DNA from 3 places in the Lysobacter gummosus genome. Region 3 is predicted to be linked to each of the others. Evidence: riboswitches for the same ligand, from Rfam matches in the RefSeq annotation. Region 3 holds a riboswitch; each other region holds the start of a gene.
What was found. A riboswitch is a leader RNA that binds a small molecule or an ion and turns the genes downstream of it on or off. The one in region 3 is predicted to bind cobalamin.
Positions count from the first base shown of each region.

Region 1: another riboswitch for cobalamin. It lies ahead of LG3211_RS10265 (CoA-acylating methylmalonate-semialdehyde dehydrogenase); the one in region 3 lies ahead of LG3211_RS04560 (ribonucleoside-diphosphate reductase subunit alpha).
Region 2: another riboswitch for cobalamin. It lies ahead of btuB (TonB-dependent vitamin B12 receptor); the one in region 3 lies ahead of LG3211_RS04560 (ribonucleoside-diphosphate reductase subunit alpha).

Region 1 is NZ_CP011131.1:2,467,170-2,477,409, forward strand. Features, by position in the region: gene LG3211_RS25595 (hypothetical protein) at 156-1,160, shown strand; gene LG3211_RS25600 (hypothetical protein) at 1,236-1,598, opposite strand; cobalamin riboswitch at 1,603-1,822, shown strand; gene LG3211_RS10265 (CoA-acylating methylmalonate-semialdehyde dehydrogenase) at 1,963-3,477, shown strand; gene LG3211_RS10270 (acyl-CoA dehydrogenase family protein) at 3,489-4,667, shown strand; gene LG3211_RS10275 (enoyl-CoA hydratase) at 4,664-5,458, shown strand; gene LG3211_RS10280 (enoyl-CoA hydratase/isomerase family protein) at 5,455-6,642, shown strand; gene mmsB (3-hydroxyisobutyrate dehydrogenase) at 6,639-7,529, shown strand; gene LG3211_RS10290 (epoxyqueuosine reductase QueH) at 7,526-8,185, shown strand; gene LG3211_RS10295 (hypothetical protein) at 8,217-8,444, shown strand; gene LG3211_RS10300 (hypothetical protein) at 8,624-10,240, opposite strand, start outside.
Region 2 is NZ_CP011131.1:834,758-844,997, forward strand. Features, by position in the region: gene LG3211_RS03355 (hypothetical protein) at 1-380, shown strand, start outside; gene LG3211_RS03360 (hypothetical protein) at 443-1,432, shown strand; gene btuB (TonB-dependent vitamin B12 receptor) at 1,506-3,347, opposite strand; cobalamin riboswitch at 3,481-3,730, opposite strand; gene LG3211_RS03370 (TfoX/Sxy family protein) at 3,928-4,386, opposite strand; gene LG3211_RS03375 (GAF domain-containing protein) at 4,383-4,865, opposite strand; gene bioD (dethiobiotin synthase) at 5,015-5,701, shown strand; gene LG3211_RS03385 (phasin family protein) at 5,805-6,215, opposite strand; gene queD (6-carboxytetrahydropterin synthase QueD) at 6,654-7,007, opposite strand; tRNA gene LG3211_RS03395 (tRNA-Met) at 7,206-7,282, opposite strand; gene LG3211_RS03400 (RNA pyrophosphohydrolase) at 7,407-8,027, shown strand; gene LG3211_RS03405 ((2Fe-2S)-binding protein) at 8,161-8,364, shown strand; gene bfr (bacterioferritin) at 8,589-9,059, shown strand; gene LG3211_RS03415 (DUF4126 domain-containing protein) at 9,319-9,909, opposite strand; gene LG3211_RS03420 (DUF6776 family protein) at 9,993-10,240, shown strand, end outside.
Region 3 is NZ_CP011131.1:1,116,506-1,126,745, forward strand. Features, by position in the region: gene LG3211_RS04535 (TonB-dependent receptor) at 75-2,198, shown strand; gene LG3211_RS04540 (aldo/keto reductase) at 2,251-3,297, opposite strand; gene LG3211_RS04545 (hypothetical protein) at 3,420-4,046, shown strand; gene LG3211_RS04550 (acyl-CoA thioesterase) at 4,264-4,620, opposite strand; gene LG3211_RS04555 (ribonucleotide-diphosphate reductase subunit beta) at 4,739-5,758, opposite strand; gene LG3211_RS04560 (ribonucleoside-diphosphate reductase subunit alpha) at 5,917-8,280, opposite strand; cobalamin riboswitch at 8,700-8,992, opposite strand; gene LG3211_RS04565 (DUF2339 domain-containing protein) at 9,116-10,240, shown strand, end outside.

The sequences.
Region 1 (10,240 bases), 1.4 Mb from region 3:
CGTGTCGCCGCGGTCCACCGTGTTCGCCCGCCGCGCCTGAACGAAGGCCGGCAAGCGCGCGCGACGAGCGTCGCGCGCGCGGAACTCGTTCTATCGTTCCCGTTCCGATGCTTGCGGCCCGGCGCATGTTTCAGGCCATCACCCCCGAAGGATGAATGAACAAAGCCGCTCCTCCGCAAGATGCCCTGCTGCATGCGAGCGCTTTGCTGATCGCCGTCGCGGTGACGATGTTCACCGGTTGGCTGTTGCTGGACGTGCCGGCCCCGGCGCCGGCGCAACCGGCCCTGGATGTGGTCCTGATCGAGCGCGTGCCGCCGCCCGTCGAGCCGCCGAGCGAACCGGACTTCGTGCCCGTGCCCATGCCACGCGACCGCCCGCACGCGCCTCAAACGGCGAGCGTCGCCGCGAACACGCCCCGTCCCGTGCAGCCTCAGCCATCGACGCCGCGCAAGCAAACCGCGGCAAACACGCCACCGCCCGCGCGCCCCAGCCGGCTATTCAACGCCGACGGCCGCGTCGCGCTGCCGGAGGCCGACCCGATGCGCGCGCCGCCCGGCCGCGCGCCGGGCGATCCGGACGATCCCAAATTCGTAGCCGCGAAGAACACCTTCGAACGCCGCAATCCGATCGACGTGCCGCCGACCGGATTCGAATCGGATTGGGCCACCGAAGGCACCCTCGGCAAGGCCTTGCTGGGTAAGGCGACCAAGCGGCTGCAGAAAATCGCCGACGCGATGCCGTTCAAGCGCGATATCCAGCAGGCACGCGCGCGGCCGCCGCCGCCGGTGCGGTTCAATCCGGCGCTGCACGAGCGGCCCTCGGACCTGGGCAGCGAAGCCACCGGCGATGCCTACAAGGCCGCGCCGATCGCGTTCGAGCCCGCGCCGGGCCTGCAGGGCGAGGCCAGCCGCCGTATCCGTCAGGCGATCGGCGAAGTCGAAGCGGCCCACGGCGGCTGCGAGCGCAAGCGGCTGCGCGAGTTGCTGGCGCCGGCGATCGTGCGCGTGGACGAACTTCAACGCATCGAACGCGCGATGGCGAGCGGCGTCGATCCGATCCGCGCCGAACAGTTGCTGCCGCGTTCGGCCGACATGGCCTACGACCAGGCGCGTCGCGCGATCTGGTACGCGAAACAGCAATTGGCGACGTGCGCGAGCTGACCTGGGCGGCCTGATACACGAGTACCGACGACATCGACTGTTCGTTTGTTCGCCGCGTTGCCGTCGACGGTGCGGTTACGGCGTTGAAGCGCGCACCGTCAATGCGTGCGATTCAAACGAAGTCGGCGCTGAGCGCATCGCGCGAACCATCGGCGTCTGCATGATCGCGACGATGGCGGTGCCGATCTGGCGCCGCAGAGAGGCGATGAACAGGCGCGAGGCGCACATTCGATGCGGCAATGCACGCATCACCATCGATATTAGCGTTTGAGCCGCGATGCACGTCATCGCATCGCTTTGTGATCCGCGTGGTGAATCCACCGCCATTGCAGCCGCGTCGATGCCTTGACGCCGGCCCGCATCCAGCGCTTGCGTCCGCTCTGAACGAACGCGCGCAATGCGCCCGCCGCGATGCGGCTTGTCCGCCCAGGGCCGCAAGCACTACACTTCGCCCGCCACAGGTGCCTTGCACGCCGGTCCATACCGGCGCGCAGGGTGAAACGGGAAGTCGGTGCGGACGTGATCGTCCAATTCCGACGCTGCCCCCGCAACGGTAGGCGAGAACACCCGACGTTGACCACTGCGCTCGCGCGGGAAGGTGTCGGGGTGATGCTTCGGCATCGCTCGCAAGCCCGGAGACCGGCCCGTGGCGGACATCGGGAGATGTCCTCCTCGAGTGTTGCGGCGGGCAACCTGACGGGCTGATTCGATGCGGCGTGCGTTCGCCATCGTTTCGTCTTGTCGCGCGTCTCCGCAACCCTCGCTTTCGCGGGTGTGCGATACGGAGACCACCATGAACGATATGCATCGCGTTGCGACCGAGGTCGCGACGGTCAAGCTTTTGATCGACGGCGAATTCGTCGAATCCCGCAGCACGCAGTGGCGCGACGTCGTCAATCCGGCCACCCAGGCGGTGCTGGCGCGCGTACCGATGGCCACGGCCGAGGAAGTGGACGCGGCGGTGGCTTCGGCCGCACGCGCGTTCAAGACCTGGCGCAAGACCCCGATCGGCGCGCGTGCGCGCATCTTCCTGAAATATCAGCAGCTGATCCGCGAGCACATGAGCGAGCTCGCCGCGATCCTGACCTCCGAGCAGGGCAAGACCTTGCCCGACGCCGAAGGCGACGTGTTCCGCGGCCTGGAAGTGGTCGAACACGCCGCGGCGATCGGCAACCTGCAACTGGGCGAGTTGGCCAACAACGTCGCCGGCGGCGTCGATACCTACACCTTGCTGCAACCGCTGGGCGTGTGCGCGGGCATTACGCCGTTCAATTTCCCGGCGATGATTCCGCTGTGGATGTTCCCGATGGCCATCGCCACCGGCAACACCTTCGTGCTCAAGCCGTCCGAACAGGATCCGCTGGTGACCATGCGCCTGGTCGAGCTGGCGCTGCAGGCCGGCGTTCCCAAGGGCGTGCTCAACGTCGTCCACGGTGGCGAAGATGTGGTCAACGCGATCTGCGATCACGCCGATATCCGCGCGGTGTCGTTCGTCGGTTCGACCAAGGTCGGCACCCACGTGTATCGCCGCGCCTCGCTCGCCGGCAAGCGCGTGCAATGCATGATGGGTGCGAAGAATCACGCCATCGTGCTGCCCGACGCGAACAAGGAGCAAACCCTCAACGCCATGGCCGGCGCCGCGTTCGGCGCGGCCGGGCAGCGTTGCATGGCCGCGTCCACCGCGGTGTTGGTCGGCGAAGCGCGGCAGTGGATTCCGGATCTGGTCGCCAAGGCGCGCACGCTCAAGGTCAACGCCGGCACCGAGCCGGGCACCGACGTGGGTCCGGTGATTTCCTGCGCCGCGCGCGAACGCGTCGAAGGCCTGATTGCCTCGGGCGTGGAGCAGGGCGCGGTGCTCGAACTCGACGGCCGCAATCCCGCGGTGCCGGGGTATCAGCAAGGCAATTTCGTCGGCCCGACGATCTTCTCCGGCGTCGAACCGGGCATGCGCATCTATCAGGAAGAAATTTTCGGACCGGTGCTGGTGATCCTCGGCGTGGACACGCTGGATGAGGCGATCGCGCTGATCAACGCCAATCCCAACGGCAACGGCACCGCGATCTTCACCCAGTCCGGCGCTGCCGCGCGCAGGTTCCAGGAAGAGATCGACGTCGGCCAGGTCGGCATCAACGTGCCGATTCCGGTGCCGGTGCCGCTGTTCTCGTTCACCGGCTCGCGCGCCTCCAAGCTCGGCGACCTGGGCCCGTACGGCAAGCAGGTGGTGACCTTCTATACCCAGACCAAGACCGTCACCGCGCGCTGGTTCGACGACGAGACCCTGGGTCACGGCGTCAACACCACGATCAGTCTCAAGTGATGGCCGCGGTCATGGACTGGCAGGCCGCGTCGGTGGTGCCGACCGGCCTGAGCGAAGAACAGGCTGCGTACCGCGATGCGGCGCGCGACTTCGCCCAGGCTCGGTTGGCGCCGCATGCGGCGCAATGGGACGCGCAAGGCATCTTTCCGCGCGAAGCCATCGCCCAGGCCGGCGAGCTCGGCTTTTGCGGGCTGTACGTGGACGAAGCCGCCGGCGGCTCGGGCTTGAGCCGGCTGGACGCGGCGATCGTGTTCGAGGAACTGGCCGCGGTCGATCCGTCCACCGCGGCGTTCATCAGCATCCACAACATGGCGACCTGGATGCTGACCGCGCATGCCAGCGACGTGGTGCGCGAGCAGTGGGGCCCGGCTCTGGCCAGCGGACGCAGTCTGGCCTCGTATTGCCTGACCGAACCGGGCGCGGGATCGGATGCGGCCTCGCTGAAAACCCGCGCCGTGCGCGACGGCGAGGACTACGTGCTCAACGGCGCGAAGGCTTTCATCTCCGGCGCCGGCGCCACCGACATGCTGGTGGTGATGGCGCGCACCGGCGGCGATGGCGCGCGCGGCATCAGCGCGTTCGCGGTCGCCGCCGACAGCGCCGGCATCGCCTACGGCCGCAAGGAAGAAAAGATGGGCTGGAACAGCCAGCCCACGCGCGGCATCAGCTTCGAGAACGTGCGCGTGCCGGCGCGCAATCTGCTCGGACGCGAAGGCGACGGCTTCAAGATCGCGATGAAGGGGCTCGACGGCGGCCGCATCAACATCGCCAGTTGCTCGCTCGGCGCGGCCCAGGGCGCCTTGGACGCGGCCCGCCGCTACATGGGCGAACGCCGCCAGTTCGGGAAGAAACTCGCCGAGTTTCAGGCCCTGCAGTTCAAGCTCGCCGACATGGCCACGCAACTGATCGCCTCGCGGCAGATGGTGCATACCGCCGCGCGCAAGATCGACGCCGGCAGCAGCGATGCCACCGTGTGGTGCGCGATGGCCAAGCGCTTCGCGACCGATGCCGGCTTCGCCGTGTGCAACGACGCGCTGCAGATCCACGGCGGCTACGGCTACATCCGCGAATACCCGATCGAGCGCCTGCTGCGCGATTGCCGCGTGCACCAGATCCTGGAAGGCACCAACGAAATCATGCGCGTGATCATCGCGCGCCATCTGCTCAACAGCGACGAGGAATTGCGATGAGTCTTGCCGACACCGTCTACACCGGCCTGAAGCTGGAAATCGACGGCCACACCGCCGTGGTCACGCTGAGCAATCCGCCGGCCAACACCTGGACCCGCGACAGCCTCGCCGCCTTGCGCGATCTGGTCCGCGACCTGGACCGCGAGCGCGACATCTACGCCCTGGTGATCACCGGCGAAGGCGAGAAATTCTTCTCGGCCGGCGCCGATCTCAAGCAGTTCGCCAGCGGCGACAAGGCCCTGGCGCGCGACGCGGCGCGCCGCTTCGGCGAGGCCTTCGAAGCGCTGAGCGCGTTCCGCGGCGTGTCGATCGCGGCGATCAACGGCTATGCGATGGGCGGCGGGCTCGAATGCGCGCTGGCCTGCGATCTGCGCATCGTCGAGGAACAGGCGCAACTGGCGCTGCCGGAAGCGACGGTAGGCCTGCTGCCTTGCGCGGGCGGCACCCAGAACCTGCCGCGTCTGGTCGGCGAAGGCTGGGCCAAGCGGATGATGCTGCTCGGCGAGCGCGTCGATGCGGCGACCGCACTGCGCATCGGTCTGGTCGAGGAAGTCGTCGGCAAGGGCGAGGCCAAGGCGCGCGCGCTGGCCTGGGCCAGGCAGGCCGAGAAACAGAGCCCGACCAGCGTCACCGCGTGCAAGGCGCTGGTGCAGGCGACGCGTTCGCAGTCGCATGCGACCGCGCTGGTGAGCGAGCGCGAAGCGTTCGTGGATCTGTTCGACAGCGCCGATCAGGTCGAAGGCGTGGCGGCGTTCCTGGAAAAGCGCGCGGCGCAATGGAAGAACGCATGAACGCGTCGATCCAGCCCGCAATCAGCGAAACCGTCGCGCCGTCGCCGGTGTTGTTCGAACAGCGCGCGGCCGGCAACGGCCGGCGCATCGGCATCGCTACGCTCAACGCCGCGGCGACCTTGAACGGCCTGTCGCTGCAGATGGCCGAATTGCTCGACGAACAACTGCGGCTTTGGGCCGAGGACGACGCGATCGCCCTGGTCGTGCTGCAGGGCGCGGGCGAGAAAGCCTTCTGCGCCGGCGGCGATCTGCACGGGCTGTATCGCGGCATGCGCGAATACCAGGCCGGCGGTGGCGGCGACATTCGCAACAATCATCAGGCCAGCGAGTTCTTCCGCACCGAATACCGCCTCGACTATCGCATCCATCGCTATCCCAAGCCCTTGCTGTGCTGGGCCCACGGAATCGTGATGGGCGGCGGCATCGGCTTGATGGCCGGCGCCAGCCATCGCGTGGTCAGTGAGCGCTCGCGGCTGGCGTTTCCGGAAATCACCGTCGGCCTGTATCCGGATGTCGGCGGCAGCTGGTTGCTCAACCGCGTGCCGGCGCGCGCCGGGCTGTTCCTGGCATTGACCGGCGCGCCCTTGAACGCCAGCGATGCGATCTACGCCGGTCTCGCCGATCACCACGTGCCCGAAGCGCGGCGCGCGGCGGTGTTGACGCAGTTGAGCGATGAAGCGTGGTCGGGCGAGGCGGAGATGGATCGCCAGCGCCTGACCGCGCTGTTGCAAGCGCATGGCGAACCCGCGCCTGCCGGGCCGCTGCAACAGCACGCGGCGTTGATCGAGCGACTGTGCGAGGGCGAGGATTTGGCAAGCATCGTCGCGCGCATCCAGGCGCTGGACGGCGACGACGCCTGGCTGACCGGCGCGGCCAAAACGCTGGCCGCGGGCGCGCCCGGGTCGGCGCGGCTGGGCTTCGAGCTGCAACAGCGCGCGGCCGAACTGTCGTTGGCCGATACCTTTCGCGTGGAATACCTGGTCTCGCTGCAATGCGCCGCGCACGGCGATTTCGCCGAAGGCATCCGCGCCTTGCTGATCGACAAGGACCGCACTCCGCGCTGGAATCCGCCGACGCTGGAACTGGCCAGCGCGGGCTGGGCCGCACCGTTCTTCATCGCGCCGTGGCCGCACGGCGAACATCCGCTGTCCGATCTGGACGTTTCCACGCAGGTCCACGCATGAGCCGCATCGCATTCATCGGTCTGGGCAACATGGGCGGGCCGATGGCGGCCAATCTGCTCAAGGCCGGATATTCCGTGCAAGTGTTCGATCTGTCGTTCGCCGCGGTGGCGACCGCGGTCGCGGCCGGCGCCGCCGCCGCGGCGAACGCCGCCGAAGCGGTGGCCGGCGCGCAGATCGTGATCTCGATGCTGCCGGCCAGCCGCCATGTCGAAGGCCTGTACCTGGGCGACAGCGGATTGCTGGCAGTGATCGAGCCCGGCGCGTTGATCATCGACTGCAGCACCATCGCCCCGGCCTGCGCGCAGAAGGTCGCGCAAGCGGCGAACGCGCGCGGCGTGGACATGATCGATGCGCCGGTATCCGGCGGCACCGCAGGCGCCGCGGCCGGCACGCTGACTTTCATCGTCGGCGGCGAAGCGGCGGCGCTGGAACGCGCGCGCGAGGTGCTGCAGGCGATGGGCAAGAACATCTTCCACGTCGGCGCCAACGGCGCCGGGCAGGTCGCCAAGCTGTGCAACAACATGGCGCTGGGCGTGATCATGGCCGCGACCGGCGAAGCGCTGGCGCTGGGCGTCGCGCACGGCCTCGACCCGAAGGTGCTGTCGCAGATGATGGCGGTCAGCACCAGCCGCAGTTGGGCCACCGAAGTGTGCAATCCCTGGCCCAACGTGCTCGACAACACGCCGGCCTCGCGCGGCTACAGCGGCGGCTTCGGCAACGACCTGATGCTGAAGGACCTGGGCCTGGCGGCGGAAGCGGCGATGGGCATCGGCGCCTCGATTCCGCTCGGCGAACTGGCGCGCAATCTGTACGCGATGAACAGCCAGGCCGGCCGCGGCGCCCTGGATTTTTCCAGCGTGGTCAAGCTGGTCGCGAAGGACGCATGAGCGCGCAGCGCAAGCCGCTGCAACTGCCCGGCGGCGACAGGCTGCTGCTGCATTCGTGCTGCGCGCCGTGTTCGGGCGAGTTGATGGAGGCCTTCGTGGTGGCCGGCATCGACTACTCGGTGTTCTTCTACAACCCGAACATCCACCCGCTCAAGGAATACGAACTGCGCAAGGAAGAGAACATCCGCTTCGCGCAGAAACACGGCGTTCCGTTCATCGATGCCGATTACGACACCGACCACTGGTTCGCCCGCGCCAAGGGCATGGAGAACGAACCCGAGCGCGGCATCCGCTGCACCATGTGCTTCGACATGCGCTTCGAGCGCACCGCGCTGTACGCGCACGAGCACGGCTTCCCGGTGATGACCACCTCGCTGGGCATTTCGCGCTGGAAGAACATGGCCCAGATCAACGACAGCGGCCAGCGCGCGGTCGCGCCGTACCCGGGCCTGTCGTACTGGGACTACAACTGGCGCAAGGACGGCGGCAGCCAGCGCATGATCGAGATCAGCAAGCGCGAACGCTTCTACCAGCAGGAATACTGCGGCTGCGTGTACTCGCTGCGCGACACCAACCGCCATCGCAAGGCCCAGGGCCGCGAGCGCATCCAACTCGGCGTGATGTTCTACGGCGACGACCCGCCCGCAAGCGATTGAACCCGGGACGGGGACGGACAAGGAGGCGGGAATGGGCAAACCTACGTACTACGTCGAAGTCGTGCGCGCCGGGCGCGAACAGGATCACCACGATTACTGGGTACTGGGCCGCCGCGCCAAGCATTCGGGCGAGCCCTTGAACGCGGAGGAAGTCAGCTTCGTGGAAGCGGTGCGGGCCAGCAATCGGCGTGAGGCGGTGGTGCTGGTGGGGCGCAAGTATCCGGGGCATGCGATCGCGGGGATGGTCGCCAAAGTCTGATCGCGTGCGTTGACGGCTTGCGATGCGATGCAAGCGCGGGAAACCCGCGGACACAAGAAAGGCCGGAAGCGATTCCGGCCTTTCTTGCGTTTTCGGTTCTGACTATGCGTATTCCTGCCTCGACCGGACCAGCCCCCGGCGATAACCGGGGGCTGGCCTGACTCAGCGTGATGCCGTTCTTATTGAGCTGCCTTGGAGAGTGTGGAAGGCGAGACCGAGCAATGGCCCGGGCCGGTGGTGCCTTCGTTGTAGGAGCCGAGGATGCCGGCCAGGTTGATTGCGGTGTCGCGCGCCGGTCCCTTCGGCGCCGTGGTGCTGCGTCCGGTGAACCACGCGGTCGCCTGTGCGATCGCGCTGCTTACCTGGGTCGGAGCGCTCGCGCCCGCTTCGACATTCAGGCGCGCCGCCATGTATTGGTGCGCCAGGATGTAGTAAGCGTTGCCGCCCTTCGGCGGAGTCCAGAACACGGCATACCACGTCTGCCCGGAGCTGAAGAACAGCGTGTTCTCGCCGATCGCCGCCCAGGTCGCGTCGTAAGGCGCGGGGCCGTACGTCGAGTGGGTCTTCCAATAGCCCAGGGTGTAGGTGCAACCCGCGTTCGCGCACAGTTCCGGCACGCGCACGCTCAGCACCGCCTCGTCGCTCTTGTTCGCGCCGTTGTCGGTCGCAAGCGTGAGCAGGTTGGGCACCATGAACTCGCAGCTGTTGCCCGCGCCGGTCTGGCTCGGAAGCAGCCACGAAGCGAACACATCCAGGCTGCGCACCATGTCCGGATCGGGATCCACGTCGCCGGTCGCATAGTGCACGAAGCTGCCGCACAACAGGGGTTGCACGGTCCAGCCGAAGCCAGTGCCGAGATTCAATCCGGCGGTGCCGTTGAACAGGTCGGTCAGCACCACGCAACGATCGGTTTCGACATTCGGATCGCCATAGGCCAGGGCCGCCTGATTGGAGTCGTAGGCTTGCAGCCCGCAGTCGCTGGCGGCGCCGTTGGCGTCGTAGCACTGCCGCACTCGCTGGATGCTGGCTTGGTTATACCCGTCCAGCTTGCCGCTCAGCGAGGCTTGATACGCGCAATGCAGCGAAGTCGGTCCTTGCGCGTCGCAGGTCGGCGATACCGATTGCGTCGTGCCTCCGGCGAAATGCAGAACATCGCTGGGGGCGCTCGGACTGAACACGGGCGTGACATCGACGGGCCAGTTGACCTGGATGTCGCCGGACACGGCGAAGCCGCTTTCCGATTCGATACCGCGGGTCGCGGCGAGCCGGTACACGGTCTCGTAGCTGCCGCCGTCATTCAGCGTGACATCGATATCGTCGCACAGGTAATTGCCTGCGTAATCGCCGCTGGCGATCGGATCGGCCAGGCATCCCTGCATTCCGGTGACCTTGGCGTCCGCCGGCGAAACCACGATGTGCTTGTCCGCGCTCCATCCATAGTCGCGGTCGTAGCGTGTTTGCGCGGTCTTGGAGATCGAGACCGTGCGGCAAGCCACGTTGACGCTGGCGGAATCGCTCGCTGTCGCATTGGTGTTCGCGCCGGTGCTCCAGCTACCGGTGGCCGTATTGTTGTGCGAGCCGCCATCGGCGTCGCACGCGAACGGCTGCGGCCGTCCATAGGTCCACACATAGCCGGCGTCGCCGAGGGCGAAGCTGTGATCCACGGCGTTGGGCAGCATGGAGTCGTCGACCGAGAAACTGTCGCCGTAGCTTTCTGCCGGGTTGGCCGGAATGGTGAAGGCCGCCGTGGCGGTGAAGGTGTAGCTCTGCGCGCTGCCGGGGCTGCCTCCGCTGCT
Region 2 (10,240 bases), 280 kb from region 3:
ATGCGCGCGCCAGCGAACTCGATCTGGCCGCGCTGCGGATGTTGGCGCAGGCCACCGTCGGCGATGCCGAACCGATGATGCGGCGCGTGGCGCAGGTGGTGTCGGCGGACGATCTGCCGCGGCCCTCGGGCATCAGCCTGGCCTTGTCCGCCGACGGCCAAGTGCGCGCGTTGACCTGGTTCACCTTCGCCAAGGCGATTTTCCGCGACGACGCGCAAGTGGCCGCGTGCATGCGCGGGCTTGGCGAAGGGCTGTCGGCGCGGGTGTACGAGGCCCTGGCCGCCGGTCCCGCGGACGGCCGCTGGCGCCACGGCATGATCGGCGTCGGCGCGGACATCGCCGGCAATACCTGGGTGCAATGCGGATTGCGGCCGACGTGAAGCGGGCGAGCGGATGCGCAATGCGGGAATCTTCGATCGATGGAGCGATCACGATGCACGGCGTGAACAAAGCCAGTGATGAGGGTCCGCGTCGCGGGTGCGGTCGCGAGCGCAGCGCGCGCTTCGACGTTGCCGCGTCCGAGGAGGACATCGCGATCAGATCCGGCATAGTCGATCGCCTGCGCAGCGCCTATCCGATCGAAAGCCAAGTCAGCCAGGGCGGACAACAACGCCGCGACCGCAACGGTTTCGTGACCGCATTGGGCGTGCGCGCGTTGCGTCGCCACGGCTTGCCCGTGCCGGGCGCGATGCTCGATACCCTGCAGGCGTGCCGATCCGCGCGCGGCGGCTTCCGTTTCTGGCCCGAAGGCGCGCAACCCGACTGGGCGCCGGTGTTGCCCGACGATGTCGACGACACCGCGATCATGGCGCTGGAACTGCTGCATGCCGGGCGGATGGGCCTGGACGATGCGCGCCGCACCGCCTGCATGACCATCGCGCGACGGCGTATCGCGCGCTTTCCCGCGCTGCGCCCGCCGTGGCTGCGCGTGGGCACGTTCGCGACCTGGTGCCGCGAGGGCGTTAGCTTCGACATGGTCGATTGCACCGCCACCGCGAACGTTCTCGGCTTCCTGGCCGCGGTCGGCCTGTCGCATCTGCCCGGCGTGCGCGAAGCCACGCAGATGCTCGGCGCGGCCCTGCATTGGGCCGGCGACGATGAACTGCGCGCGAGCAGTTTGTCGCCGTTCTATCCCGATCCGGTCGAGCTGGTGTTGGCGCTGGAGCATGCGGCGCGATCCGGCGCGCGGGGTTTGCACGAACTGCATGCCGCGGCCGCGGCGACCGGTTGGGGTGCGAACGCGGAACTGCGCAGCACGCGTGCGGAGCATCGAGTGTGTTCGAGTCCCTACGGCGTCGTGGTGTGGCGTTCGCCGGAGCTCGCGCGCCTGCGTGGTTGGGCGCGCGAGATGGGCGAGGCGCGAATTCCCAAACCGTTGCCGCATTGGATCGGGGATTTCGAATCCGAGCTGATGTGCAGCGTGTTCGATTGACCGCGCCAAAGAACGAAGCCCGGCGATGCCGGGCTTCGTTTCGAACCATCGCGCGCAGCGAGCCGGGCGACTATCAGGGCTTGGGCGCGTAACGCAGAGTCAGGAACCACTCGCGGCCGGGCTGGTTGTAGTACGACACGGTCTCGTACTGGCGATCGAACACGTTGGCCACGCGCGCCTGCAGGCTCAACGAATCGCTGAACGCGTACTCGGCGCGCAGGTCCATGGTGCCGTAGCCGCCGACGCGCACGCTGTTGGCGACGTCGTCGTAACGCGAGCCGTAACCCACCGCGGTCGCGCCGATGCGAAACTTGCCGAAGGCGCGATCCAGGTCGATGCGCGCGCTGTGCTTGGCGCGGCGCGGCAGGTCGTTGCCGCGGAAGAAGCCGACGCGGTTTTCGGTGTCCAGATAGCTGGCGCTCGCCGCCAGGGTCCAGTCGGCGAAGGTGGTGTCGATGCCGATTTCGGCGCCGCGCATGCGCGCGCGTTCGATGTTGTTCGGCAGGTTGATCGCCGAATCGAAGGTGATCAGCTGATCGACGCGGGTGTCGAAGCCGTCGATGCGCGCGTTGAAGCCGTCGCCGCGGTAGGCCAGGCCCACTTCCCAGGTCTTGGACTCTTCCGGCTTCAGATGGGCGTTGCCGAAGAACGGGTAGTACAGCTCGTTGAAGGTCGGCGCCTTGAACGCGGTGCCGTAACCCACGGTCACGCGCCAGCTCTCGGCGAAGTTCAGCCCCCACGCGGCGCCGCCGGTGGTGTGGCCGCCGAACTGTTCATTGTCGTCGCGGCGCACGCTGGCTTCGAACGACTGGTTGCCGAAACGGCCCTGGTACTGGACGAAGCCGGCCTTGTTGTCGCGATCGGTCTCGTCGTAAGAGGTATCGCTGTCGACGCGGTCGCGCAGCCAATCGAAGCCAACCGTAACAAGTTGATCCTCGGCTACGGTGAAATCCGCTTGAAGCGTCGCGCTATCGCGGTCGGTCTTGAAGAACCCCATCGCCAGCGCGCTCAGGAAGTTGTCCGAGCTGTCGACATTGCGCCCCGCGCTCAACTGCACCTTCACTTTTTCCGACGGCTTCCAGTTGAGCTTGCCGCCGATCACCTGCTGCACGGTCTCGGAGTAGTTGACGAAGCTGCCGTCGTAATCGTTCCGGCCTTCCGCGCGCAGCGCCTGGCCTTCGATGCTCCACTGCTCGTTGATCTCGACGCCGCCGCGCAGCGACAGTGCGTGGCTCTCGTAGCCGTCGCGATCGGGCTCGTCGGTGAAGCAGCCGGCGAGCACCGGGAAGCCGGCGCCGCGGCAGGCGTTGATGCCCTGGGTCTTGCGGAAGCTGTAGTCGGCGCCGAACCAGCCGTGACCGCCACGGCCGCCGAAGCCGCTGCCGTATTCGATGGCGCCGTCGCTGCCGCCGCCGACGTGCACGCGCGGGGCGAAGCCCTGCTGTTCGCGACGGGTGAACACCTGGATCACACCGCCGATGGCGTCGGCGCCATACAGGCTCGAACGCGGGCCGCGCACGATTTCGATGCGGTCGATCAGTTCCAGCGGCAGATCCTGCAGCGCGGCCAGGCCCGAGGTCGGCGAGCCGATGCGGATGCCGTCCACCAGCACCAGCACGTGGTCGGATTCGCTGCCGCGCAGGAACAGCGTGGTCAGCTTGCCGGCGCCGCCCTGGTTGGCGATGGTGATGCCGGCGCGGCCGCGCAGCAGATCGTTGAGATCGCGCGCCTGGCTGCGTTCGATGTCGGCGCGGTCCAGCACCTCGACCGGGGTCAGCAGGTCGTTGACGCTGACCGCGGTGCGGTTGGCGGTGACCACGACCTGATCGAGATCGGTGGCGTCGCCGGCGGGCGCGGCGAGGGCGGTGGCCGGCAGGGCGCAGGCAATGGCGAGGGACAGATTCAGGCAACGCATGTGTATGACTCCAACGCACGCGCGATCCAGCGCGTGGCGACAACGGCTGATGAGCGGCGGCGGGGAAAGGACGTGCGGGCAGCGAAACGAGCGCGCAAAGGCGCTGCAGCCGCCGCAATGCCCTCCGCATCGCAACCTGTGGCGCACCGAGGCCGGTCTCCGGACTCGCAAGCGCAGCCGATGCGATCGACTCCCGGGCGCGGCGCCTTCCCATGCCTGTGCACAGTGGCGGTGGCCGCGACCTGACTTGCTTACCGTTGCGGGGGCAGTGCCGGAATGGGCGGGGCGGGTCGGATCGTCCGACCGGACCTGAGCGCGTCACCGGCTTCCCGTTTCAACCCCGGCGGCGTAGCCGTGGGGTCACCTCGAAGCGGGGCGCAGTGTACGCGATGTGGGGGCGGGGCGCCTGGGCCAACCCCGCCCCGGCCCGAACGCATGGCGTTCGGGCGTTCGCGGACGCGCGAGCCAATGGCTCGCAAGCGGCGTCCGCTCACCCCGCCTGCGGGAGAAGGTGCCCCGAAGGGGCGGATGAGGGCGCGCGGCCCAACCTGCCGCACCGCGAACCCGCGACCGACTTGGATCAGTCGTTGCGATCGTCCGCGTCGTGCGAACCGTGCCCGTCGTCGTCCGACGGACCGTCGCGGTCGCTGCCGTCGTCTCGGTCGTTGTCGTCGCGATCGTGGCCAGCGTCGAACGCGGTTGGCTCATCGAACCGCTCTTCCTGCGCATGCATCGTCGTATGCACCGGCGCGGCCGCCGGCTTGTTGCGCGGCGCCGGCAGCAGCGCCGTCGCCGCCTCAGCGGCCAGGATCAGTTCCTGGCGGCGTTCTTCGCTGATCTCCTGCCAGTGGCAGTCCAGCAGCGCGCCTTCGATCGCGTACAGCAGGTTCAAGGTCGGTTTGAAGCCGGCGCGCTTGACCCGCATGAAGGCTTCGACGGTGCCGATCGCGGCGATGTCCTCGTGCGTGCGCAGACCGACCTGGCGCAGCCAGGCCGCGCTCTTGGGGCCGATGTTGCGCATCTTGGGGGCGGCGGTCATGCCAGCGACTCCAGGTAGACCCGCGCCAGCGCTTCCAGACCGGCCTGATCGTCGGCGTCGAAGCGCTCCGGCACCGGACTGTCCAGATCGAACACGCCGATCAGCTCCTCGCCCCGCAGCAACGGCACCACCACTTCCGAACGCGAAGCCGCGTCGCAGGCGATGTGGCCGGGGAAGTCGTGCACGTCGGCCACGCGCTGGGTCTGGCGGCTGGAAGCGGCCGCGCCGCACACGCCCTTGTCGAGCGGGATGCGCACGCAGGCCGGCAGGCCCTGGAACGGGCCGACCACCAGTTCGCGGCCGTCGTAGAAGTAGAAACCGACCCAGTTGAGCTGCGGCAGGGACTGGTTGACCAGGGCCGACAGGTTGGCGGCGTTGGCGACGCGGTCGCGCTCACCGTCGAGCAGCGCACGCGCCTGCTCGACCAATTGCGCGTACTGCTCGGGCTTTCCGCCCGAAAGTGCTGAGGCTGTATACATCTTCGGAGTGTAGCAGTGGTGTTCGCCACGACTACCATGGTCAGCCGGCAGTGCCGGAAAAGCGCGAGGTCAGTCACAAGCGCCAGACTGTTTCGCGCGGCAATCCGCCGTCATGCCGTCCTCCAGCGACTTTTCGGACCCGAATCCCGATGCCTCCGCGAGCTTATCTCCCCGGCCTGTTCGTCACCGGCACCGACACCGGCGTGGGCAAGTCCGTCGTCAGCGCCTCGCTGCTGCATGCGATCCGCGCACTCGGCGCGCGCGCGATCGGCATGAAGCCGGTGGCGAGCGGCTGCGAGCCGGGCGCGCAAGGCTGGCGCAACGAAGACGCGCTGCTGCTGCAGGCGGCCAGCGATCCGACGCCGCGCTACGAGGACGTCAACCCGTACGCGCTGCCGCAAGCGCTGGCGCCGGAGATCGCCGCGGCCGAAGCCGGCATCGAGATCGGCCTGGAGCCGATCCTCGCCGCATACGCGCGCCTGCGGGCGCAGGCCGAGGTGATGGTGGTGGAAGGCGTCGGCGGCTGGGCCGCGCCGATCGACGCCCGGCTCGACCAGATCGATCTGGTGCGCGCGCTGGATCTGCCGGTGGTGCTGGTGGTCGGGTTGCGCCTGGGCGCGATCAACCACGCCCGCCTGAGCGCGCGCGCGATCGCCGCCGACGGTGCGCGTTTCATCGGCTGGATCGCCAACGACATCGATCCGCAGATGGCGCGCATGGACGAGAACTTCGAGATCCTGTGCCGGCGAATGCCGGTGCCGTGCTGGGGCCGCGTGCCTTATTCGCCGCGTCCCGATCCGGCGCGGCTGGCGGCATCGCTGCGGCCGCAGGTGTAATTCACCGTCATCGCCGCCGCGGCGCGGACAACAAAAAACCCGGCAGCGCAGGCTGCCGGGTTTCGTGTATCCGCGTTACCCGCCGGAGAGAGATACGTTGCGATTACTTCGCCGGAGCGGCGGTCGCCTTGGTCGCGGCCTTGGCGGCCTTCTCGACATTGGCCTGGGTGGCCTTGGCGGTGGTTTCGATCTGCGACTTGGCGAGTTCGGCGATGGCTTCGTTGGCCTTCAGCGTGCGGCCGAAAGCTTCCTGACCGGTGCTGACAGCGCGCTCGACGTTTTCGCGAGCGATCTGCACGCCTTTCGGCCACAGGGTCTTGAAGGCTTCGGCATCGCGCGCTTCGGCGGCTTCACCGAAGAAAGCGAAGGTCGCGTTGACGCGCTCTTCGATCGCGGCGATCTGCAGACCGAACACGGCCTCGGCGTTGTCGAGGGCCAGGCGGTTGACCTGAGCGGCCGTGTCCGCGAACTGGCGCGTAGCGGCGGCGAACTGTTCGTTGAATTGCTGGTACATGGCTGAGCTCCTGAGGGAAGGTCCAGACGAAGTACGACTGGATTGTGCGGTGCAGCATATGCCCGGGTTTGTTGCGATGCAACATGGAGCCGACGAGCGGTCGTAAGCCGTTCAGAAATCCTGCCTATTCAGCAAGTTGCGGCTCAGCGGCCCGCTGCGGCAAAGCGCCCGCGGGGCGCCGGAGTGCGCGCGAATTCGCCGCTCGCGGGCGGCCTGAGCAGCTTGGCCGCGGCGTGTGTCAGGGGCGGGGCGGGCGGATGACGACGGCCCGGCGGCAGGCGCGATGGCGGCTTGCGACGGCGGCGGCCCATAGCCGGGCGCGGTGGCCCGTGATCGCGGAAACGCTCGCGCCGAAAACACGCACGCCGCGCAAGGGCGCGGCGTGTGGAAAGCGTATTGGCATGGACGCGAGGGCTCAGCCCCGCGCGCCGATGCGGATCAGCCGCGGTAACGGCAGCCGGCGGTGCAGGTTTCGTGCACGACGATTTCGCTCAGCAACGGCAGGACCGGCTTGAGCTGATCCCACACCCACACCGCGAGCCGTTCGCTGGTCGGATTCTCCAGACCCTCGATGTCGTTCAAGTAATGGTGATCGAGCCGGTCGTAGATCGGCTGGAAGGCCTTTTTGACGTCGGCGTAGTCCATCACCCAGCCGGTGTGTTCGCCCAGTTCGCCGTGCAGGTGCACCTCGATCCGGAACGAATGGCCGTGCAGGCGCGCGCACTTGTGCCCCTCGGGCACGTTCGGCAGGCGATGGGCGGCTTCGAGAGTGAAGACCTTGAAGATGTCGATGGCAGTCATGGAGGCAACCGGTGGGGCGGTGCGGGCGCTGGCCGGCGAGCGGTCGGCGCGTGGGGTGATCGGGCGATGCATGTCGCGCGCGAATCCGGATTCGTTCCGGCCGTTCGCTGCACGCCAGTGTGCTCCGCGGGCCGCATACGAAAAAGCCCGCTGCGCTGGCGGGCCCGGGTGGTGCGGCGCTTTGTCTTGTGGTGGCTATGGGTGGACTCGAACCACCGACCCCAGCATTATGAGTGCTGTGCTCTAACCGGCTGAGCTACATAGCCACGGGGAACCGCGAATTCTTCATGTCCGGGGCCGGGTTGTCAATCCTTCCGGCGCGCTTTGCCCGACTTGTCGTCTGCCTCACCCCGTGGCAGAGTCGGACACAGTGAATTTGGAGTCCGCATCGTGATCGATCCGGACGGCTATAGGCCTAATGTCGGCATCGTGCTGATGCACCCGGACGGCCGCCTGTTCTGGGCGCGCCGCGTGCATCGCGACGGCTGGCAGTTCCCGCAAGGCGGGATGAACACCGACGAGACGCCGCTCGAGGCGATGTATCGCGAGCTGCGCGAAGAAACCGGCCTGCTGCCGCAGCATGTCGAAGTCCTGGGCGCGACCCCCGGCTGGCTGCGTTACCGCCTGCCGCGCCGGGCGGTGCGGCGCAACGATCGCCTCGTATGCATCGGCCAGAAACAGGTGTGGTTCCTGCTGCGGCTGACCGGGCAGGAATCCGATCTGTGCCTGGATCTGACCGACAAACCTGAATTCGATAACTGGCGCTGGGTCGATTTCTGGTACCCGGTCGAGCACGTAGTCATCTTCAAGCGCGGCGTGTACGCCAGCGCGCTGCGCCATCTGGCGCCGTTCGCCCGCCATGTCGCTGGCCCGCAGGCGGTGCCGGCGCCCGATCCCAATGCGCGGGCCTGCGACGGCCAGTTCGCCGGCAGGGCCCATCAGCGGCCGCGCGCGCGGCCTTGCGGGCCGGGCAATCCGGTGCGCGGCGGCGGCTCCGAATCCAGCGGCTGAGGCCGGCCAGCGGCCCGCCGGGCGGAGTTCCCTTGAACGCCGGCACGGGTTGGGTCGGCGTTAATTGACAATCATTCGCATCCGTGGCGGAATAGTCGCGCAGCCAGCCGGCTGCATGCCGAAGACCCCGCCCGTGTACGTGTGCATCTGCAATGGAGTCACCGACCGCGATATCCGCCAGGCCGCCGAGGCCGGTTGCCGCAGCGTGCCGGAGCTGACCATGCGTACCGGCGCCGGCGCCAATTGCGGCAGTTGCCTGGAGCTGGCCAGCTCGTTGCTGGAGCAGGCGCGCAACGTGCGCGAACTTCCCCTGGCGGTCATGCAGCAAGCCGCCTGAGCGGCCGCGGCCCATCCGGCCGCTTCACTAACTTAAGCAGTGCCTTCCGACCGCCCGCTTCAGGGCGGTTTTCGCATGCGCGCCTGCGAATCCGGCCGCCGTCGCATAACCCGGGCATGCGCCGACGACACTGATTCTCGACTCCCTTTGCGCACGATTCGCGTTTCGTCATGGCTTTTTCGAAAGGACTACAGTGCCGGCCATTGCAACGTCGGAGCCCGGCCATGAAAGGCGACCCCAAGGTCATCGAATTCCTCAACAAGGCGCTCTTCAATGAGCTGACCGCGATCAACCAGTACTTCCTGCACGCCAAGATGCTGAAGAACTGGGGCCTGAAAGAACTCGCCGAGCACGAGTACCACGAGTCGATCGACGAGATGAAGCACGCCGACAAGTTGTCGGACCGCATCTTGTTCCTCGACGGTCTGCCGAACTTCCAGGCCCTGGGCAAGCTGCGCATCGGCGAAAATCCGCGCGAGCTGCTGGCCTGCGATCTGGCGCTGGAACTCGAAGCGATTCCGCTGCTGCGCGAAGCGATCAAGTACTGCGAGAGCGTCAGCGACTACGTCAGCCGCAAGCTGTTCGCGGACATCCTGGATTCGGAAGAAGAGCACGTGGACTGGATCGAAACCCAGCTCGCGCTGATCGAGCGCCTGGGCGAGCAGAACTATCTGCTGACCAAGATCGAGGAATGAGTTCGAAGCATTGAGAAGCCGGCGAGCGCGATGTTCGCCGCTTCCTCGCGGTTCCACGGTTCAGCCAGCCAGCGACGTTCACACCGAAGCCAGCAAGCCAACGCCGTACTCGGGTCACCGCGAGTTTCGTGCTGTCGTCAAACAAAAAGCCGTCGGCGCTGAGCCGGCGGTTTTTTTTTGTTTTTTCGACGCGGCGCTGGCTCTTGGGGAGGGGCTTCAGCCCCGATGCTCTCAGATCGCAGCAGGCCAAAAAAAGCCTTCACCCCGATGCCGCGACCCCGGCCTTGGGCTTGCGACGGAACAGCTTGCGCCAGATCCACCACAGCGCTGTCGCGACCAGCACGCTGATCAGCACCACGATGCCCAGCGTGATCCAGGGGTAGGCGAACACCAGCGCCAGCCCGCCGACCACCGCGGTGTCCTCGGCCACCGACGCGGTCCAGTTGCTGACCGGTTCCGGCGAGGTGTTGAGCAGGGCGCGGGTGCCGGACTTCAGCACGTGGCTGGTCAGCGCCACGCCCGCGCCCGCGGCCAGGGCGCCGGCGCCCAGTTGGCCATCGGGCGACATGGTCGCGGCCGCCAGAAACGCGCCGACCGGCACCCGCAGCAGGGTGTGCAGCAAGTCCCAGCCCGAGTCCACGCCGGGAATCTTGTCGGCGAAGAACTCGCCCACGGTCAGCAGGCCGCACACGCCCAGCACCCACGGCGACTGGGTCGCCTGCAGCGCCTGCGGCAACTCCAGCCAGCCCAGGGCGCCGGCGATGCCGACCCCGAAGACGGTCAGATAGACCCGGACCCCCGACAGCCAGGCCAGAACTACGCCAACTGCGAACAGGTGCGCATCGGACATCGTGGCGTTCCCGTTAAGATTTAGGGTTGAGTATAGGTAAAGCCGGCGGTGTGAGCCGTCGTTGTCCGCATGATCCCGTCCGCATGAGCAAGACCCCGCCGCCGCGTTTCGTCATCGTCCAGCAGCAGCCGGACAAGCGCCCTTATATCTGGTCCGCCGTCGGCGTGGCGTGGGCGCTGTCGCTGGTCGTGGCTTGGCTGTGGTCGCAGTCGCTGGCCGCGCCGAAGCTGCCCAAGCTCAGCGCCGAGCTCGACCAGACCAAGCGCGAGCTGCGGCTGCGCTCCAAGGCGCTGGAACAACTGGAACAGCGCGAAGCCAACCTGCAGCGCTC
Region 3 (10,240 bases):
CACCGGAAAATCCCCGCCTGTATAGCCAGAGCGCCTGTGGGGCTCGAGCCAAAAGCCTCGCAGGAGTTTTACCGATGTCCGCCTCTCCGCTCTCCCGGCTGGCGCCGGCGCGTCTCGCGCTGGCCCTGTTGCCCTTGTGCCTGTTCTCCCTGGCCGCCCACGCCGACGACGCGGCCGACGCCGGCGCCCAGGTCCACGAACTCGACCAGATCCAGGTCCGCGGCGTCGCCGCTCCCAAGTTCGGCGCCCAGCGCAGTTCCAGCGCGACCAAGACCGACACCGCGCTGATCGAAGTGCCGCAAGCCGTCACCGTGCTGCCGCGCGCGCTGATCGACGCGCAGGGCGGGCGTTCGCTCAACGAAATGCTGTCGCTGGTGCCCGGCGTGGGGCTCAACAACGGCGACGGCCAGCGCGATCAGGTCGCGATCCGCGGCTTCAGCGCGCTGGCCGACCAATACCTCGACGGCGTGCGCGACGACGCGATGTACTTCCGCGATCTGGCCAACACCGAGCGCATCGAAGTGCTCAAGGGCACCGCGGCGATGTTGTTCGGCCGCGGTTCTTCCGGCGGCCTGGTCAATCGCGTCAGCAAGCAGCCGCTGGACACCGCGCAGGGCAAGCTGCGTCTGTATGCCGACAGCGAGGGCGGCCGTCGCGGCGAGTTCGACGTCACCGGCCCGCTCGGCATCGGCGCCGGCCGTCTGGTCGGCGCGGTCGAGGATTCGGACACTTTCCGCGACCAGGGCTTCATCGAGCGCTGGCTGATCGCGCCGTCGTATCGCTTCGAACTCGGCGGCGGCCAGTTGCTGCTGCAGGCCAGCGCGCAGCGCGACGAACGCGTTACCGACTTCGGCATTCCCAGCCTGTTCGGTCGCCCGGTGGACGTTCCGATCGATACCTATTACGGCTCGGCCGATGCGCGCCACGACGACTACAGCCGCGCCCGCGTCAATATCTTCAACGCGAGCTACAGCAAGGCGCTGACGCCGCAGCTGGATCTGCGCGTGACCTTGCGCGGCACCGATTACACGCTCGACCGCCGCAACACCCTGATCACCGGCAATCCGTTCCTGCGCAACGGCCGCTGGATGTCGGCGCGACGCCATGCCGGCAATGCCCGCGACCAGCAGGCCTGGTTCGCGCAGACCGATCTGGTCTACGAAGGCGAGCGCCACCGTCTGCTGATCGGCAACGAGCTGAGCTACGAGCGCAAGGATCAGGCCAGTTACGGCGGCATCGCCACGCCGATCGATCTGCTCAACCCCGTGCTCGACCGTCCGACCTTCAATCCGCGCGCCGAAGCCGCCGCGCGCAGCCGCCTGCGCAACGCGGCCTTGTATGTGCAGGACCAGATCAGCTTGAACCCGCAGTGGAAGGCGGTGATCGGCGCGCGCTACGACGACTATCGCCAGCAGACCCGCGACCGCGTCAACGCCGCCGCGCCCGCGCTGGACCGCACCGACCGCGAATGGAGCCCGCGCCTGGGCCTGATCTGGATGCCCACGCCGCAGCAGTCGCTGTACGCGAGTTGGGGCGAATCGTTCCAGCCCTCGGGCGAGAGCCTGCCGCTGAGCACGGTCAACGTCGATCTGAGCCCGGAAACCACCAGCAATCGCGAAGTCGGCTACAAGTTCGCGCGCGCCGACGGCTTGCTGAGTTTCGACGTGGCGGTGTTCGAGACCGAACGCGAACACATCAAAACCACCGACCCGGTCGATCCGCGCAAGCAGATCGGCGTGGGCACGCAGCGCACGCGCGGCGCCGAAGTCGGGTTGTCGGCCTCGTTGCTGGATCAGCGCCTGGATCTGTACGCCGGTTACGCTTATCTGGACGGCGAGATCACAAAATCCAACAACACCGCCAGCGGCGTGTCGTTCCAGGGCCGCACCTCGCCGTTGACGCCGCGTCACAGCGCCTCGGTCTATGCCGAGTACGCCCTGGGCCGCGGTTTCAGCGTCGGCGCCCTGGCCCAGCACGTGGCCATGCAATACGCCGCGCCGACCAATCTCAGCGTGCTGCCGGCGTTCACCCGCTTCGATTTCAATCTGCGTTATCAGACCCCGTCGTGGGATTGGCGCCTGCGTCTGGAGAACGCGTTCGACAAGCGTTACTTCGCCTCCGCGCACGGTTCGGTCGATGGTTTCAACGCGCCGGGCGCGCCGCGCACGGTCAGCCTGACCATGGACTACCGCTTCTGATCGCGAGCGTGACGGAAGAATGCGGGCGCGGTGTGGGCCGCGCCCGCGACGCTTACCAGCCGCGGCGGATCTGAGCGCCGCCGAACATCGCCTGCTGGATGCCGGGTAGCGCTAGGAAATCGTGCGGAAAGCCCAGCGCGATCGCGCTGGCTTCATCCAGGCGTTGCCGCTGCGCGTCGTCGAATTCGACCTCGAGCGCGCCGAGGTTTTCCTGCAACTGCGCCAGCGTGCGCGCGCCGATCACCGGCGCGATCTCGAACGGCTGCTGCAGCAACCACGCCAGGGCGATCTGCGAGGGCGGCCGTTCGAGTTCGGCCGCGACCGTCTTGACCGTATCGGCGATGACCAGCGCGCGCTCGGTCAACGCGCCGTTGCCGATCGCCACCGCGCGCCGGCCCTGCGCCGTGGCTGGGTCGAGATCGGCGCGCGAATACTTGCCGGTGAGCACGCCCGAGGCCAGCGGCGACCAGGCGCTGACGCCCATGCCGAGTTCGCGCGCCATCGGCAGCAATTCGCGCTCGCCTTCGCGCTGGGCCAGGCTGAATTCGATCTGCAGCGCCACCAGCGGCGACCAGCCGCGCACCTCGGCCAGCGTCTGCAAACGCGCGGCTTGCCACGCCGGCAGATCCGACACGCCGGCATACAACACTTTGCCGGCGCGGATCAGGTCGTCGAAACCGCGCATGACTTCATCGCCGGGCGTGGTGTCGTCCCAGGCATGCAGATAGAGCAGGTCGATGTAATCCGTGTCGAGGCGGCGCAGGCTCGCGTCCACCGACTGGCGCAGATTCTTGCGGTGATTGCCGCCGGCGTTGGGATCGCCTGGGTCGGTGCACAGCGAGTATTTGCTCGCGATCACCAATCGATCGCGGCGACCGCGCGCGAACTGGCCGAGCAAGGTTTCCGAACTGCCGCCGGTGTAGAAATTGGCCGTGTCCAGGTAATTGCCGCCGCGCTCGAGGTAGGCGTCGAACACTTGCCGGGCTTCGTCGGCATCGCTGCCCCAGCCCCAGTCCTTGCCGAAGGTCATCGTGCCCAGACACACCGGGCTGACGCGCAGGCCGGAGCGGCCGAGTGTGCGGTAGTGATCGAGTTGCATGATGTGCGTCCTGGGTGAAGTTGCCGCGAGTCTAGGCAGCGCGTTCACCTGGAAATATCCGTAGCTTGCGCTTGCGCGCGCGGGGGCTAAGATCGCCGTGCAACCATTCACGGAGCCCGTGCATGTCCGGCGACGCGCCCAAGAGCTACAGCATCGATCTGTCGAAGCCCGCGGTGTGGAAGCTGATCGCGGTGATCCTGACGGCGACGGCCGCGGTGGTCGCGGTGGCGTTGTGGCTGCCCTCGATCGCCGGCCCGCAGGCGGCGATACCGCAGCCGAGCGTGGCGTGGCGGGCGTGCAGTTTCGGCGTGGTGGTCGTGTTGGCGGCGATCGGTTACGGCGCGACCTCGGGACCGCGACTGCGCGCATGGCGCATTCCGGCGGCGGTGTTGGCGGTGGCGTTGCTGCTGGTGACCTGGCGTACGTTGGGCTTGAGCGTGACGCGGTACAACGCGCATTGGGGGCAGGCCTCGAGCGTGGTCGGCGTGGCGAGCGATTTGCAGCAGCGTCAGCGGCGGGGGCGTGGCGGAGTTGTGACGATTACTTTGCGGTTTACCGTGATGCCTGAGAACGGTCGCGAAACCGCGCCGTTGCGGGTCGAAACCCGTCAGCCGCTGGCCTCGGTGTTGGCCGATCGGCCGCGTGTGCGGATCGATCTGCGCCGCAGTTGGGCCGGTGTTTCCTTCGATGTGCTGCGGCCTTGCGTGCAGGCGGGCAGCGATTGCGATGCGATGGCTGCGGGGCGCTGATGCTCGCTATCTGAGCGGAAAGCATCGGGGCTGAAGCCCCTCCCACAAAAGACTTCGGCGCATTCGCAAGCAACGTTCACGCGAAGCAGCGAGTGCACCGCGCTGTCATGGAAACAGCGAAGGCCGGAAGTCTTTTGTGGGAGGGGCTTCAGCCCCGACACGCAGTTTCGGACTTACAGCGCAAGCTGAAAGTCGAATCGAAACCCACCGGCCCTCATCAACGCGACAGCGGCGGCACCGGCGTCGGCTTGCCGTCGGCGCCAAGCGCGATCATGGTGAACCGCCCACGCGTTGCGAGCTGCGATTGACCGGTAAGCAAGTCTTCCTTGAGCATATCGACCTCAACCTGCATCGAGGTGCGGCCGGTTTCGACCACGCGCGCGATCAGCTCCACCAGCGCGCCCTTGGGCACCGCGGTATGGAAATCGATCTGCTCCGAACGCGCGGTGACCACGACGGTGCGGGCATAGCGCGAGGCGGCGATGAACGCGGCCTTGTCCATCCACGCCAGCGCCTGGCCGCCGAACAGCGTCCCCAGGTGATTGGTGTGGTCGGGAAAGACGATTTCGGTCATGCGGGCTTCGGTCATTGGGGCAGGAATGAGTGGAGAGGAGTGAGAAACGAGTGGGCGAGTGCAAAGTGAGCGAGGGAGGCTTTTACTGACTCCTCACTCCTGTGCACTCGTTCCTGCCTCAAAAGGCTTCGTCGAACGCCACTTCGCCCTGCACGCCGACCTGATACGCCGAGACTCGGCGCTCGAAGAAGTTGGTCACTTCCTGCACGTCCTGCAGGTCCATGAACGCGAACGGGTTGGTCGAGCCGAAATGCTTCGGCATGCCGAGCTGGGCCATGCGCTGGTCGGCGCAGTATTCCAGGTACTGGCGCATGTCCTTGAGCGACAGGCCGACCACGCCGCCGGACAGCACGTCCTGGGCGAACTGGAATTCGCATTCCACCGCGTCCTCGAACATCTTCACCACCTGCGCGCGCAGGTCGGCGTCGAACAGGTCGGGCTCTTCCTCGCGCGCGGTGCGGATGACTTCGAACGCGAACGCCATGTGGCAGCTCTCGTCGCGGAACACCCAGTTGGTGCCCGAGGCCAGACCGTTGAGCAGGCCGCGCGAACGCAGGTAGTACACGTAGGCGAAGGCGGCGAAGAAGAACAGGCCTTCGATGCAGCCGGCGAAGCAGATCAGGTTGAGCAGGAACTGGCGGCGCTGCTCGCGCGTCTCGATGCGGTGCAGGCCCTGGATCGAATCGATCCAGCGGAAACAGAACTCGGCCTTGGCCCGGATCGAGGGAATCTTCTCGACCGCGTCGAAGGCCTTGGCGCGCTCGTTCGGATCGGGCAGGTAGGTGTCGAGCAGGGTCAGGTAGAACTGTACGTGCAGCGCTTCCTCGTACAGCTGCCGCGACAGGTACATGCGCGCTTCGGGCGCGTTGATGTGCTGATACAGGTTCAGCACCAGATTGTTCGACACGATGCTGTCGCCGGTGGCGAAGAACGCGACCAGCCGCTCGACCAGATGCCGTTCGGCCGGGCCGAACTTGTGCTTGAGATCGTTCACGTCCTGCGAGAAATCCACTTCCTCGACGGTCCAGGTGTTGCGGATCGCGTCGCGGTACATCTCGTAGAAATGCGGGTAGCGCATCGGCCGCAGGGTGAGGTCGAAACCGGGATCGAGGAGGAGGCGGGTTGAATCGGTGGACATGGCAATTCCTTGGATGTTGCTTCCCTTCTCCCGCTGGCGGGAGAAGGTGCCCGGAGGGCGGATGAGGGCGCGCGAGGGTCGGCGACGACGCGAGCTAGATGGTGCGTTTGCCCTCACCCCGGCCCTCTCCCGCGCAGCGGGAGAGGGAGCAGAGCGTGTTACTGGCAGGCTTCGCAGGACTCGGGATTTTCCAGCGAGCACGCGATCGCCTCGCTGGCGGTGAACTCCACCGGCACCAACTCAGGCTTCGGCGCGCTGGTCGCCGGCGCGCTCACCGTGGTCTTGGCGATCTTGGTGGCCGGACGCGAGCGCAGGTAATACGTCGTCTTCAAGCCCTTCTTCCACGCGTACATGTACATCGAGCTGAGCTGGCCGATGTTCGGGCTTTCGATGAACAGGTTCAGCGACTGGCTCTGGTCGATGTACGCGCCGCGCTCGGCGGCCATGTCGATCAGCGAACGCATCGGCAGTTCCCACGCGGTGCGGTAGACCTGGCGCAGCGTCTCGGGCACTTCGGTCACCGACTGGATCGAACCTTCGGCCATCTTGATGCGGTCGCGCATCTCGGCGGTCCACATGCCGAGCTTCTTGAGTTCTTCCACGAGGTACTTGTTGACTACCAGGAAGTCGCCCGACAGCGTCTCGCGCTTGAACAGGTTCGACACCTGCGGCTCGATGCACTCGTAGCAGCCGGCGATGGAGGCGATGGTCGCGGTCGGCGCGATCGCGATCAGCAGCGAGTTGCGCAGGCCGTGCTCGGCGATGCGCTTGCGCAGCGCGTCCCAGCGCTCGGGCTGCGACGGGGTCACGCCCCAGGCTTCGAACTGCAGCTCGCCGACCGAAGCGCGGGTGTCGTCGAAGGACGGGTGCTTGCCGTGTTCCATCGCCAGCTCGTTCGACGCCGACAGCGCGTGGAAATAGATGGCCTCGGCGATTTCCTGCGCGAGCTTGCGCGCCGGCTCGGAGTCGAACGGCATGCGCAGCTTGAAGAACACATCCTGCAGGCCCATTGAGCCCAGGCCGACCGGACGCCACTTCAGATTGGCGCGGCGGGCGGTTTCGATCGGATAGAAGTTCAGATCGATCACGCGGTCGAGCTGGCGCACGGCCAGGCGCACGGTCTCGGCGAGCTTGTCGAAATCGAACGCGCCCTTGCCGTCCTCAAACAGCTCCACGTGATGGGAGAGATTGATCGAGCCCAGGTTGCACACCGCGGTCTCGTCCTGCGAGGTGACTTCCAGGATCTCGGTGCACAGGTTCGACAGATGGATGACGTTGCCGTCGCGCAGGGTCTGGTTGGACGCACGGTTGGACTTGTCCTTGAAGTTCATCCAGCCGTTGCCGGTCTGCGCCAGGGTGCGCATCATCCGGCCGTAGATGTCGCGCGCCTTGACCTTTTTCGCGGCCAGGCCGGCGGCTTCGGCGGCGTGGTAGGCGCGGTCGAAGGCTTCGCCCCACAGGTCGGTCAGCTGCGGCACCTTGGACGGATCGAACAGCGACCAGTCGGCGTCGGCCTCGACACGGCGCATGAATTCGTCCGGAATCCAGTTGGCCAGATTGAGGTTGTGCGTGCGGCGCGCTTCGTCGCCGGTGTTGTCGCGCAGTTCCAGGAACTCTTCCACGTCGGCGTGCCACGGCTCCAGGTACACGCAGGCCGCGCCCTTGCGCTTGCCGCCCTGGTTGACCGCCGCGACCGACGCGTCGAGCGTCTTCAGCCACGGCACGATGCCGTTGCTCAGGCCGTTGGTGGAACGGATCAGCGAGCCGCGCGAACGGATGCGTGTGTAGCTCAGGCCGATGCCGCCGCTGAACTTGCTGAGCTTGGCCACGTCCATGTAGCGCTTGTAGATCGCTTCCAGCGAGTCGTCGGGCGAATCGAGCAGGAAGCAGCTCGACAGCTGCTCGTGCGTGGTGCCGGCGTTGAACAGGGTCGGCGAGGACGGGATGTAGTCCAGCTGCGCCATGCGGCGGTACAGCGCCAGCGCGTCGCTGACGTCTTCGCTGAGCGCGCAGGCGATGCGCAGGAAGAATTGCTGCGGGGTCTCGATGACGGTGCGCGCGGTCGGGTGGCGCAGCAGGTAGCGGTCGTACAAGGTGCGCAGGCCGAAGTAATCGAACTTGGCGTCGAGGCTGCGGTCGATCGCGTCGTTGAGCTTGCGCGCGTTGGCCTGGACGAAGGTCACCAGGCGCTCGTTGATCAGGCCCAGCTCATGGCCGCGCTGGATCGACTGCGAGAACGCATGGATTTCGATGCCGGCGACTTCTTTCTCGATCACGCCGGCGAGCAGGCGCGCGGCGAGGCGGCCGTATTCGGGTTCTTCCGCGGTCAGCAGGGCGGCGGTGCGGATCGACAGTTCGTCGAGTTCCTGCGTGGTCGCGCCGTCGTACAGGCCGGAGATGGTGCGGGTGGCCACGCGCATCGGATCGATCGCGTAGAGGTTCTCGCCGCTGCGGGTCACCGCGCGCACGATCTTGTTCAGATCGACCGGTTCGCGGCGACCGTTGCGCTTGGTCACGCTCATGGTCAGGTTGGCCGCGGGCGGGGTCAGGGCGAAGCCGGGCGCGTCTTGCGCGGTACGGGCTGCGGCCGGCTTGGCGGCGGCGTTGGAAGTGGCGGCGGCGTCCGTGGCGGGGGCGAGGGACGGATCGGATGCGAGTGTGGTCATGGCATTACTCCGGGGCGTGGGTGCACGGTGCGGAGAACGCGGACGCGCCGGCGACGACGGACCGCGCGCGCGGTGTCATCGGTGGCGCGGCCGTGCCCCCGCGGGCGCAGAGCTTGGGAGTGTGTCGGCTGGGTGTCGCGCGGCCCGAGACGCGAGGTCCGGGACGGTCCGCTCGGCGCTGCGCGCCGGAACGGACGGGCGCGACGGAGGTCCGTCGTGCCGCGACACCGGCCGTCTTCCCCCGAAGACTCCTGTGGGCCGGTACCGCGCGGTTGTGCGACGCGCGGCTGTCGGCAGGTCTTCGGGCTCGGGACTCGGAGCGAGAAACGGGCAAAGAGAAGTGAGCGCTACGGGGTGACCCGGTTCTCACTTTTCTTCGCCCGCTTCTCGTTCCTCCTACCGGGGTCGCTTCCCAGGCATACCGCCCAGTGCCATGACCCGTTCGTTTCCCATACCGCTGCGGGGCAGCGCCGGCTTCGGACCCCGCCGCGAGTGCTCGCGGTCGCGTCCCTACCGACTTCCCTTTTCAGCCGATCGCAAGATCGGCACCGACGGGCACAACATAGTGTGGTTATGCGATTTCGTCAACGCGATATGTGGTGAATGAATCGTGTATATAGCGAGTGAAGGCGACGCTTCCATACGCCGCGCCTTGGTGTAACGTGCCCGCCATAAGGAACGGGGAACTGTGATGGAAGCACTGATTGTCTTGCTGGTACTGGCTTTGCTGTTGGTGCCGGTGCTGCTCATCGTCGCCCTGGTCCAGATCTCCGGGCTCAAGTCCCGGGTGTCGGGCCTGGAACGGACCCTGGCACAGCTTCGTGCGTCCGCAGCCGCTCCGCCGGCACCGCGCGGCCGCGAGGACGAAACCCTGGCCGAGCGCATCGAGCGCATCGATCGTGAAGCGCTGCCGCAGACGCCGGCGCGCCCGATCGCCAGCGCCGCGCCGCCCGCCGCGACTGCGCCGCAGACTCCGCCGCCGTTCCCGGCCACGCCGCCGTCCGTGCCGCCGCCGTTGCCGCCGCGACCGGCCGCCGCGGCGGCCTCGCCCATGCCGCTTCGCGCGCCCGTCGCGCCGACGCCACGCGCACCGCGTGCGCCGTCGCCGCCGGACATCTTCACTCTCGGCGCGCGCTGGGTCCGGCGTTGGTTCACCGAGGGCAACGTGCCGGTCAAGGTCGGCATGCTGGTGTTGCTCGCCGGCGTCGCCGCGTTGCTGAAGTACGCCAGCGACCAGGGCTGGATGCACGTGCCGATGGAGTTCCGTCTCGCCGGCATCGCCGTCGCGGCGATGGGCGGGCTGGTGTTCGGCTGGCAGCAGCGCGAGCGCAAGCGCGTGTTCGCGCTGAGCCTGCAGGGCGGGGCGATCGGCGTGCTGCTGCTGGTGGTGTTCGCCGCGTTCAAGCTCTACGGCCTGATCCCGGCCGGCGCGGCGTTCGCGATCAGCGTGGTGCTGGTCGCCGGCACCGGCGTGCTGTCGGTCAAGCAGAACGCGCTGGCGCTGGCGGTGTTCGCGATCCTGGCCGGCTTCCTCGCGCCGATCTGGCTGTCCACCGGTTCGGGCAACCACGTCGCCTTGTTCGGTTACTACGCGGTGCTCAACGCTGGCATCTTCGCGATCGCGTGGTGGCGTCCGTGGCGGGTGCTGAATCTGATCGGCTTCGCTTTCACCTGGGGCATCGGCACCTTGTGGGGCGTGCTGAAGTACCGGCCGGAGCATTTCTCGACCACCGAGCCGTTCCTGCTGTTGTTCTTCGCCTTCTATCTGTTGATCCCGGTGCTGTACGCGCGCCGCCGCGCCGCCGGGCGCCGCGAT